One region of the Achromobacter animicus genome, then DNA from elsewhere that is predicted to be linked to it. Evidence: predicted binding sites of a transcription regulator. Region 1 holds the regulator's gene; the other holds the start of a gene.
What was found. Region 1 encodes NrdR, which represses ribonucleotide reductase genes. Its sites were predicted from a motif close to CACNANATNTNGTG; they were not measured.

Region 1 (4,507 bases):
TGAATCTTTCTCAAGTCGTCATGAGAGCCGTTTCCCGGCCCGCGGCGATGACGTGGTTTTCGCGCCCGTCCGCCGGAAATTGGGCCGGTTCAGGCCGTTTTGAGCGCAAATGATCCCGCATGACGGGGTAAACTACTCAGCATTCTGCGGGTTTACCCGCCCGACGCCGTTTTCTTCTCTCTCGTTTTTTCCTTTTATCGCCTCAGGAAACCCCCGTCATGTTTGACCGCAACCTCACCTTGTCCAAGGCTGACCCGGACGTTTGGGCCGCCATCCAGAAGGAAGATCAGCGCCAAGAGCAGCACATCGAGCTGATCGCTTCGGAGAACTACGCCAGCCCGGCCGTCATGGAAGCGCAAGGCACGCAGCTCACGAACAAGTACGCCGAAGGCTACCCGGGCAAGCGCTACTACGGTGGTTGCGAATACGTGGACGTGGTCGAGCAACTGGCTATCGACCGCCTGAAGCAGATCTTCGGCGCCGAGGCCGCCAACGTGCAGCCCAACTCCGGCTCGCAGGCGAACCAGGGCGTGTACATGGCCGTGCTCAAGCCGGGCGACACCGTGCTGGGCATGAGCCTGGCCGAAGGCGGTCACCTGACGCACGGCGCGTCGGTCAACGCGTCGGGCAAGCTGTACAACTTCATCTCGTACGGCCTGGATGAAAACGAAGTCCTGAACTACGAGCAGGTCGAACAGCTGGCCAAGGAACACAAGCCCAAGCTGATCGTGGCAGGCGCATCGGCCTATGCCCTGCATATCGACTTCGAACGCATGGCCCGCATCGCTCGTGAAAACGGCGCGCTGTTCATGGTCGACATCGCCCACTACGCGGGTCTGGTCGCCGGCGGCGCCTATCCCAACCCGGTTCCGCACGCCGACTTCGTCACCTCGACCACGCACAAGTCGCTGCGCGGCCCGCGCGGCGGCGTCATCATGATGAAGGCCGAGCACGAGAAGATCATCAACTCGGCAATCTTCCCCGGCATCCAGGGCGGTCCGCTGATGCACGTCATCGCCGGCAAGGCCGTGGCCTTCAAGGAAGCGCTGGAACCCTCGTTCAAGGACTACGCGCAGCAAGTGGTCAAGAACGCCAAGGTGCTGGCCGACACGCTGGTCAAGCGTGGCCTGCGCATTGTCTCGGGCCGTACCGAAAGCCACGTCATGCTGGTGGACCTGCGTTCCAAGGGCATCACGGGCAAGGAAGCCGAAGCGGTGCTGGGCCAGGCCCACATCACGGTCAATAAGAACGCCATCCCGAACGACCCGGAAAAGCCCTTCGTGACCAGCGGCATCCGCCTGGGCACGCCGGCCATGACCACCCGCGGTTTCACCGAAGCCGACGCCGAGCTGACCGCCAACCTGATCGCCGACGTGCTGGACAACCCGCGCGACGAAGCGAACATCGCCGCCGTGCGCGCCAAGGTCAATGAACTGACCTCGCGTCTGCCGGTGTACGGCAAGAAGTAAGCAGGTGCCCCGGACGCGGCCTGGCCGCTTCCGGGCAGAGTCATACCAAGGGACGGCGCCGCAAGGTGCCGTCCCTTGATCTTTATGGCGGGCAGGCGTTGGCATCTGCCGCACGATGCGCCGATGTCGCGGCGGCGTCGGATTCGTCCCTAATGCCGCTTTGCATCATGCCGTCGTTACAATATGCTCAATTTTTGCGTCCAGCGCCTTTAGGGATCACACATGCGGTGTCCATTTTGCGGCAATGCCGAAACGCAGGTCGTCGACAGCCGGGTCTCCGAAGAGGGCGACGCCATTCGCCGTCGCCGCCGTTGCCTGTCCTGTGACAAGCGGTTCACCACCTATGAACGGGTGGAGCTCGCCATGCCTTCGATCGTCAAGCGCAATGGCAGCCGCAGCGAATACGATCCGGTCAAGCTGCGCGCCAGCCTGAGCCTGGCCCTGCGCAAGCGCCCCGTCAGCACGGAAGACGTGGATGCGGCCGTCGCGCGCATCGAGGAACAACTGCTGGCCAGCGGCCAGCGCGAAGTGCCGTCCGAACACATCGGCGAACTGGTCATGACCGAACTGCGCAAGCTCGACAAAGTGGCCTACGTGCGCTTTGCCTCGGTCTACAAGAGCTTCGAGGACATCGGCGAGTTCGTCGAGGCGATCCGCGAGATGCAGGGGCCGCTGCTGCCCGGCAAGCTGCGCAAGGACTAGCGCCGCACGGCGCGGCCTGACCGATCATGAACGGCGCCTGGGGCGCCGTTCATTGCATTGGCGTCCCGCGCAGGGCATCTCCAGGCGTGAACTCCCCCCGCATCAGGCTGGGCGTCAGGGGCTGAAACTTGCGCCATACGCGGCGCATGTGTTGCGCCGACCCGAATCCGGACTTTTCCGCCACGCGCTCCAGGTCCAGCCGGGTGTCGCGCAACAAGTCGCGCGCCAGCGCCACGCGGATCTGATACAGGTAGTCCATCGGCGTGCAGCCGGCGTGTTCACGAAAGAGGCGCGTCAGATGGCGGGCGCTGGTGTGCGCCTGATCCGCCAGCGACTGGGCCGACCAGGGCGCGGCCGGATCGCGGATGACGGCATCCTGGACCCGGTGCACGCCCGGGTGCATATGGCTGCGATGGTCCAGCCAGGGCGACAACGCGGAATCCGAGCCCGCCCGGCGCTGGTAGACGACCATGTCGCGCGCCGCCTCGCTGGCCGCGCGCGGGCCGCAATGGCGCGACACCATGTGCAATGCCAGATCGATCCCGGCCGTGATGCCCGCGCTGCTGACCAGATTCCCGTCCTCGACGAAGATGCGGTTGTCCAGCACGCGGGCAGTGGGATCCAGCGCGGCAAGCTGGTCCAGACAGGTGTGATGCGTGGTGCACTCGCGCTGCCGCGTCAGGCCGGCCGCGGCCGCGAACAGCGCGCCCGCGCAGACCGTCATCAACGTGAAGCCGTCGGCCGGGTGGCGAACCGCCAGCCAGTCGACGATGGCGCGCGCATCATCGTCTTCCAGGCGCGTGTGTTTGCCCACCACGCCCGAGATGATGACCAGCGCATTGCGGGGCACGGCCGCCGGCAGCGGTTGCACGTGCGCCAAATGCAGGCCCGGAATGCCGCTTTCGACGTCGCGGGAAGGGCCGCAGAAATGCTGCGCGAACGTACCCGGACACAGCTTGTTGGCCACGCGAAAGGCTTCCGCCGGACCCGCGAGGTCCAGCAGGACGATGCCCCGCGGCACCACGAAATACACCGGGATCATCTGCGCCTCCCGCCGGACGCTACGCGGCCAGCGCGTCGGCCGCGCGCACGATGCGGGCAAAGCGGCCCTGCAGGACCAGCTCGGTCCGGTCGCGGATCTCGGCCGGCGTGTAGTTCCTGCCGGACGGGCTTTGCATGGCAAAGGTCAGCGTGGCGTCGGTGGGAAACACCACCTTGAAGCCGGCGTCGCTGGCATGGCGCGACGTCGTTTCGCAGCACTGTTCCGTGCGGATGCCGGCCACGATGATGCCTTCGACGCCGTGTTTGACCAGCCAATCGTGCAACGAGGCGCCATGCTCGTCCTTGGCGTACAGCGACGAATGCACTGTCTTGTGAAACACCGCCGTGGGAGAAATTCGCAATTCCTTGAGCGTCCTGACGTGGCCGGAGGCGAGCGAAAACGGATTGGCAGGGTCGTCGGCGGGGCTGGTGTGGAATACCTGCAAGACCGGCATGTCCTTCGCGGCGGCGGCGTCGATCAGCGGCTGGATCTGCGAAATGAACGCCGGATACTCCGATTCGTCCCAAAACGGACGTTGGCGAAAGGATTCTTGGACGTCGATGACGATAAGTGCCTGTTTCATTTCCGGGCCTCCTGGCCATGGATTCTTGGGGGTGACGCCATTTTTACTCCCGATTGGCCGGATCCGCGAGCGCGTTCCAAGACGGCCGGCGGCCCAAAACGGACATGGCGGGGTGGCAGCCGGAAAGCGCCCGGACCGCGCGGCAGATTCGTGCGCGGCGGACATACAATCCTCGGCATGGACATTACCCGCGACTCCGACGATCTCTTCTGGATGCGACGCGCCCTGGCGCTGGCGCACACCGTCATGTTCACCACCGCGCCCAACCCTCGGGTCGGCTGCGTGATCGTGCGTGACGGCCGCGTGCTGGGCGAAGGCGCGACGCAGCCGCCGGGCGGCCCGCACGCGGAAATCTGCGCGCTGCGCGATGCGCAAGCGCGTGGCGAGACGGTCGCCGGTTCCACGCTGTATGTCACGCTGGAACCGTGCAGCCACTTCGGCCGCACGCCGCCATGCGTCGATGCGGTGCTGGCGGCGCGGCCGGCGCGCGTGGTGGTCGCCATGGGTGATCCGAATCCGCTCGTCAACGGGCAGGGGCTGGCGCGGCTGCGCGAAGCGGGCATCGCGGTGACGACCGGCGTCTGCCGCGAAGAAGCGCTGGCGGTGAACGCCGGCTTCATTTCGCGTATGAGCCGCGGCCTGCCGTGGGTGTGGATGAAGATGGCGGCGTCGCTGGACGGCCGCAGTGCGCTCCATAACGGCATGTCGCAA
Region 2 (4,507 bases), 2.7 Mb from region 1:
TTGCGTTTCATGGTTGGGCTCCTTGTCGTAGGTCATCAACGATGCGCACGGCGGGCGATCGCTTCCGATGGAGGCGCGAACACAGCAATTCGCGTTCCCGAGGCTGCGTCCGCCGAACCGCACAGGCGATTGCCGCCTTGAGAGCAGTGGCGGCCCGGAAGCTGTGCAGAAAATACAAAGCGCTCCAAAGCCGGACGCCGCGCCGATTCCCGTAGAATCGGGGGCATTACCCACAACAGCGCAAGGGCGTCGCGCCACCCGGCAGGCACAGCGACCCGCGCAACAAAGCAGCCGCATGACCATGAACGACCTCTGCGCCATCGCGATGGCCTTGCTGCTGACCTACGCCGGCATGGCTTGCCTGGCGCTCGCCACCCCCCGTCACTATCACCAGGTCTGGACGCGCAATCCGCACGCCGGCCACACGCGCGTCCTGCGCGGCGCCGGGGTCCTGTTGATGGGGCTGGCCATCCTTCCCTGCGTGGGCCTGTGGGGCGACGTGCTGGGGATGGTGGTCTGGCTGGGCTGGCTGTCCGCAGGCGCGCTGCTGTGGTTCGGCCTGCTGTCATGGGCCCCGCGGCCGGCCGCCGGCACGGCCGCGGTCGCGGTGGCGATTTCCCTGCTGGGCGTGAGCATCGGCTTCTGATCCGGCCGGGCCGGCCGCAGGCGCCGGGTGCGACCGATCGCCGCATTGCGCAAATTCACGACGGTTTTCGGCCATTTGATGCGGGTCAACCGGCATCCACATCCAGCGGTTCCAGCACCATATGTGGTGATAGAGTAGTCGCACTCCACTACATATGGTGCCAACAATGGAAATCCAACACATCCTCAAGCGCGACGGCCGCGTCGTTGCATTCGATAGCGAGAAGATCGCGCAAGCCATGGCGGCGGCGGGCCAAAGCACCGGGGAGTTGGACCTGCAAGGCGCACGCGCGCTGACCGGCACCGTCATCGCAAAGCTGGACGGCAACGTCTGCCCCGGCGTCGAAACCATCCAGAACCGCGTCGAAGACGTGCTGGTCCAGGCAGGCCACTGGCGCACGGCGCGCGCCTACATCGTCCACCGCGAGCAGCACGCCCGCCTGCGTTCGCTGCGCCATACGCTGGTCGACGTCGAAAGCGCCATGGAAGAGTATCTGGAACAGCGCGATTGGCGCGTCAACGCCAACGCCAATCAGGGCTACAGTCTGGGCGGCCTCATCCTGAACGTCGCCGGCAAGGTCACTGCCAACTATTGGCTGTCCAACGTCTTCACGCCGGAAGCCGGCCATGCCCACCGCGAAGGCGACATCCACATCCACGACCTGGACATGCTCAGCGGCTACTGCGCCGGCTGGTCGCTGCGCCAGTTGCTGACCGAAGGCTTCAACGGCATTCCCGGCAAGGTCGAATCCACGCCGCCCAAACACATGTCGGCCGCCATCGGCCAGATCGTCAACTTCCTGGGCACGCTGCAGAACGAATGGGCCGGCGCGCAGGCGTTCAGCTCGTTCGACACCTACATGGCGCCCTTCATCCGCCGCGACGCGATGACCTATGCGGACGTCAAGCAATCCATCCAGGAACTCATCTTCAACCTGAACGTGCCCAGCCGCTGGGGCACACAAACGCCCTTCACCAACCTCACGTTCGACTGGACCTGCCCGGCCGACCTGAAGGACCAGATCCCTTACGTGGGCGGCGAGGAAATGCCGTTTTCCTACGGCGACCTGCAGGCCGAGATGGACATGATCAACCGCGCGTACATCGAGGTCATGATGGCCGGCGACGCGAAGGGCCGCGTGTTCACGTTCCCCATTCCCACCTACAACATCACGCCCGATTTCGACTGGGACCATCCCAATACCGAGCGCCTCTTTGAAATGACGGCGCGCTACGGATTGCCGTACTTCCAGAACTTCCTGAACTCCGACCTGGAGCCGCACATGGTGCGCTCCATGTGCTGCCGCCTGCAGCTCGACCTGCGCGAACTCCTCAAGCGCGGCAACGGCCTGTTCGGTTCGGCCGAGCAGACCGGTTCGGTCGGCGTGGTGACTGTGAACTGCGCCCGTCTGGGCCATACCTGCCGCGGCGACGAAGCGCGGCTGATGGCGCGCCTGGACCACCTGCTGGCGCTGGGCCGCGACGTGCTGGAAACCAAGCGCAAGGTAGTGCAGCGCTACATCGACCAGGGCCTCTACCCCTACACCCGCCGCTACCTGGGCACGCTGCGCAATCACTTCAGCACGCTGGGCGTGAACGGCATCAACGAGATGATCCGCAACTTCACGGACGATGCCGAAGACGTGACCACGCCCGCCGGCCACGCCTTTGCGGTGCGCCTTCTGGACCGCGTGCGCCAGCGCATGACCGAATTCCAGGAAGAAACCGGCCACCTCTACAACCTTGAAGCCACGCCGGCCGAGGGCACCACGTACCGGTTCGCCCGCGAAGACCGCAAGCGCTACCCCGGCATCCTGCAAGCGGGCACGGACGCCCAGCCGTACTACACAAACTCCAGCCAGTTGCCGGTGGGCTACACAGACGATCCCTTCCACGCGCTGCAATTGCAGGAAACGCTGCAAAGCAAGTACACGGGCGGCACCGTGCTGCACCTGTACATGAACGAGGCCGTGTCCACCGCCGAGGCCTGCAAGCAGCTCGTTCGCCGCGCGCTCACCAATTTCCGCCTGCCGTACATCACGGTCACGCCCACTTTCTCCATCTGCCCGAATCACGGCTACCTGGCCGGGCACCACGAGTTCTGCCCCAAGTGCGACGCGGAACTGCTGGCCAAGCAATCGTCTTGCTGCACCCCGGCCTAGCGTTGCCGGAATCCGGGACGGTGCGCAAGCTACCGGCGCGCGCCGTCCTTTACCCGCCGGGCAAGCGTCCGGCATCACTTTCCGAGGAAAACCTATGCAAACCTTGACCGCTCCCGTCGCTGCGTCCGCTCCGGCTGTCCAACTGGACGACAGCCAGCGCGTGCGCTGCGAAGTCTGGACCCGGGTGATGGGCTACCACCGCCCGGTTTCTTCCTTCAACACCGGCAAACAGGGCGAATTCAATGAGCGCCGCTTCTTCGTCGAACGCAGTGCCTGAAGGCGGATCGCCCCAGGGCAACTCGCAGGCCGGCGGCGCCGGCCGGCCCGCCGCCCAGGCCATTCGCCTGCTGGCGGATCGGCCGGCCTATGCCGCACCGCCGCAGCCGGTTATCCAGCCCCTGCCCCGGCACTCGCCCGCCGTGGGCGGGCTGGTGCCTTTTTCCACCGTCGACTGGCCCGGCCAACTGGCCGCGGTCGTCTTCATTTCGGGCTGCCCGTGGCGCTGTCACTATTGCCACAACGTCGAACTCCAGACGCGCGCCGCCCGCTATGACTGGCGCGAGGTCCGCGCCTTCCTCGAAACCCGCAAGGGCCTCCTGGACGCCGTTGTGTTCTCAGGCGGCGAGCCGCTGAGCGAGCCGCGCCTGCCCGCCATGATCCGCGACGTCAAACGCATGGGCTACCGCGTGGGCCTGCACACCGCGGGCATCTACCCGCTACGGCTGGCCGACGTGCTGCGTCATCTGGACTGGGTGGGCATGGACATCAAGGCGGACGCCAAGGCTTACGACGACATCACGGGCCGGCGCGATTCCCAGCGACCGGCGCTGGCGTGCCTGACGCAGTTGCTGTCTGCAGGACTGGATTTCGAATGCCGCATCACGTGGCATCCCGACTGGCTGGACGAATCGCGGCTGATGGCGCTGGCGCGGGAACTGGCCCGCCGCGGCGTGCGCCAATTTGCGGTGCAGGCCGCGCGCGCCGCGCCCGGCGCACCCGTCGCGCGAGCGCTCAGCAACCAGGCGCAGGGCGAGCTGCGGCAGGCCTTTCAGGAATTCTCCTATCGCTGATCCAGATGCGCAGCCAGGGTGGCGTGGAAGCGCGGCGACACCACGGCGCCCACATTGCAGCGGGACCACGGCGACACCGCCGTGGGATCCACGCTGAACACGCGACCCGGCGCCATGATGACCTTCTCGGGCATCAGCGCCGCGGCCAGCGTCAGCGAATCCGCCACGCCGGGAAACGCAGACCACAGATACAACGAACTGGTCGGCCGCGTGAACACCTGCGCGCCCAGCGAATCCAGCACCTGCAACGCCTGGCCGGTCGCAGCTTCCAGCCGCTGCCGCAGACGCACCAGATGCCGCTCGTAATGGCCCTCGCGCAGCATCACGTCCACCATGCGCTCGCAATACTCAGAGCTGCTGACGTGCACCAGCGCCTTCAGATCGGCCAGGTCGCTTGCCAGCGCGGCGTTGCACGCGATGAAACCCACGCGCAACGCCGCCGAGAAAGACTTCGAGAAGCTACCGATGTAGATGGTGCGCTCAAGCTGATCCAGCGCCGACAGCCTGACCGACGACGTGGGCTTGAAGTCCGCCAGGGGGTCGTTTTCGACCACCATCAGGTTGTAGCGCTCTGACAGTTGCAGGATCTTATAGGCCTTGGCCGGCGACATGTCCGAGCCGGTGGGATTG

Region 2: the regulator NrdR is predicted to act here: its motif matches at 793-806, upstream of AB3147_RS15355 (ribonucleoside triphosphate reductase).

What each region holds. Positions count from the first base shown of each region.
Region 1 covers NZ_JAYGJK010000001.1:713,334-717,840, forward strand. The annotation lists gene glyA (serine hydroxymethyltransferase) at 219-1,469, shown strand; gene nrdR (transcriptional regulator NrdR) at 1,692-2,171, shown strand; gene AB3147_RS03135 (GlxA family transcriptional regulator) at 2,221-3,213, opposite strand; gene AB3147_RS03140 (cysteine hydrolase family protein) at 3,233-3,796, opposite strand; gene ribD (bifunctional diaminohydroxyphosphoribosylaminopyrimidine deaminase/5-amino-6-(5-phosphoribosylamino)uracil reductase RibD) at 4,010-4,507, shown strand, end outside.
Region 2 covers NZ_JAYGJK010000001.1:3,389,968-3,394,474, forward strand. The annotation lists gene AB3147_RS15345 (hypothetical protein) at 1-11, opposite strand, end outside; gene AB3147_RS15350 (DUF3325 domain-containing protein) at 296-646, shown strand; gene AB3147_RS15355 (ribonucleoside triphosphate reductase) at 813-2,807, shown strand; gene nrdD (anaerobic ribonucleoside-triphosphate reductase) at 2,902-3,084, shown strand; gene AB3147_RS15365 (anaerobic ribonucleoside-triphosphate reductase activating protein) at 3,050-3,877, shown strand; gene AB3147_RS15370 (aminotransferase-like domain-containing protein) at 3,868-4,507, opposite strand, start outside.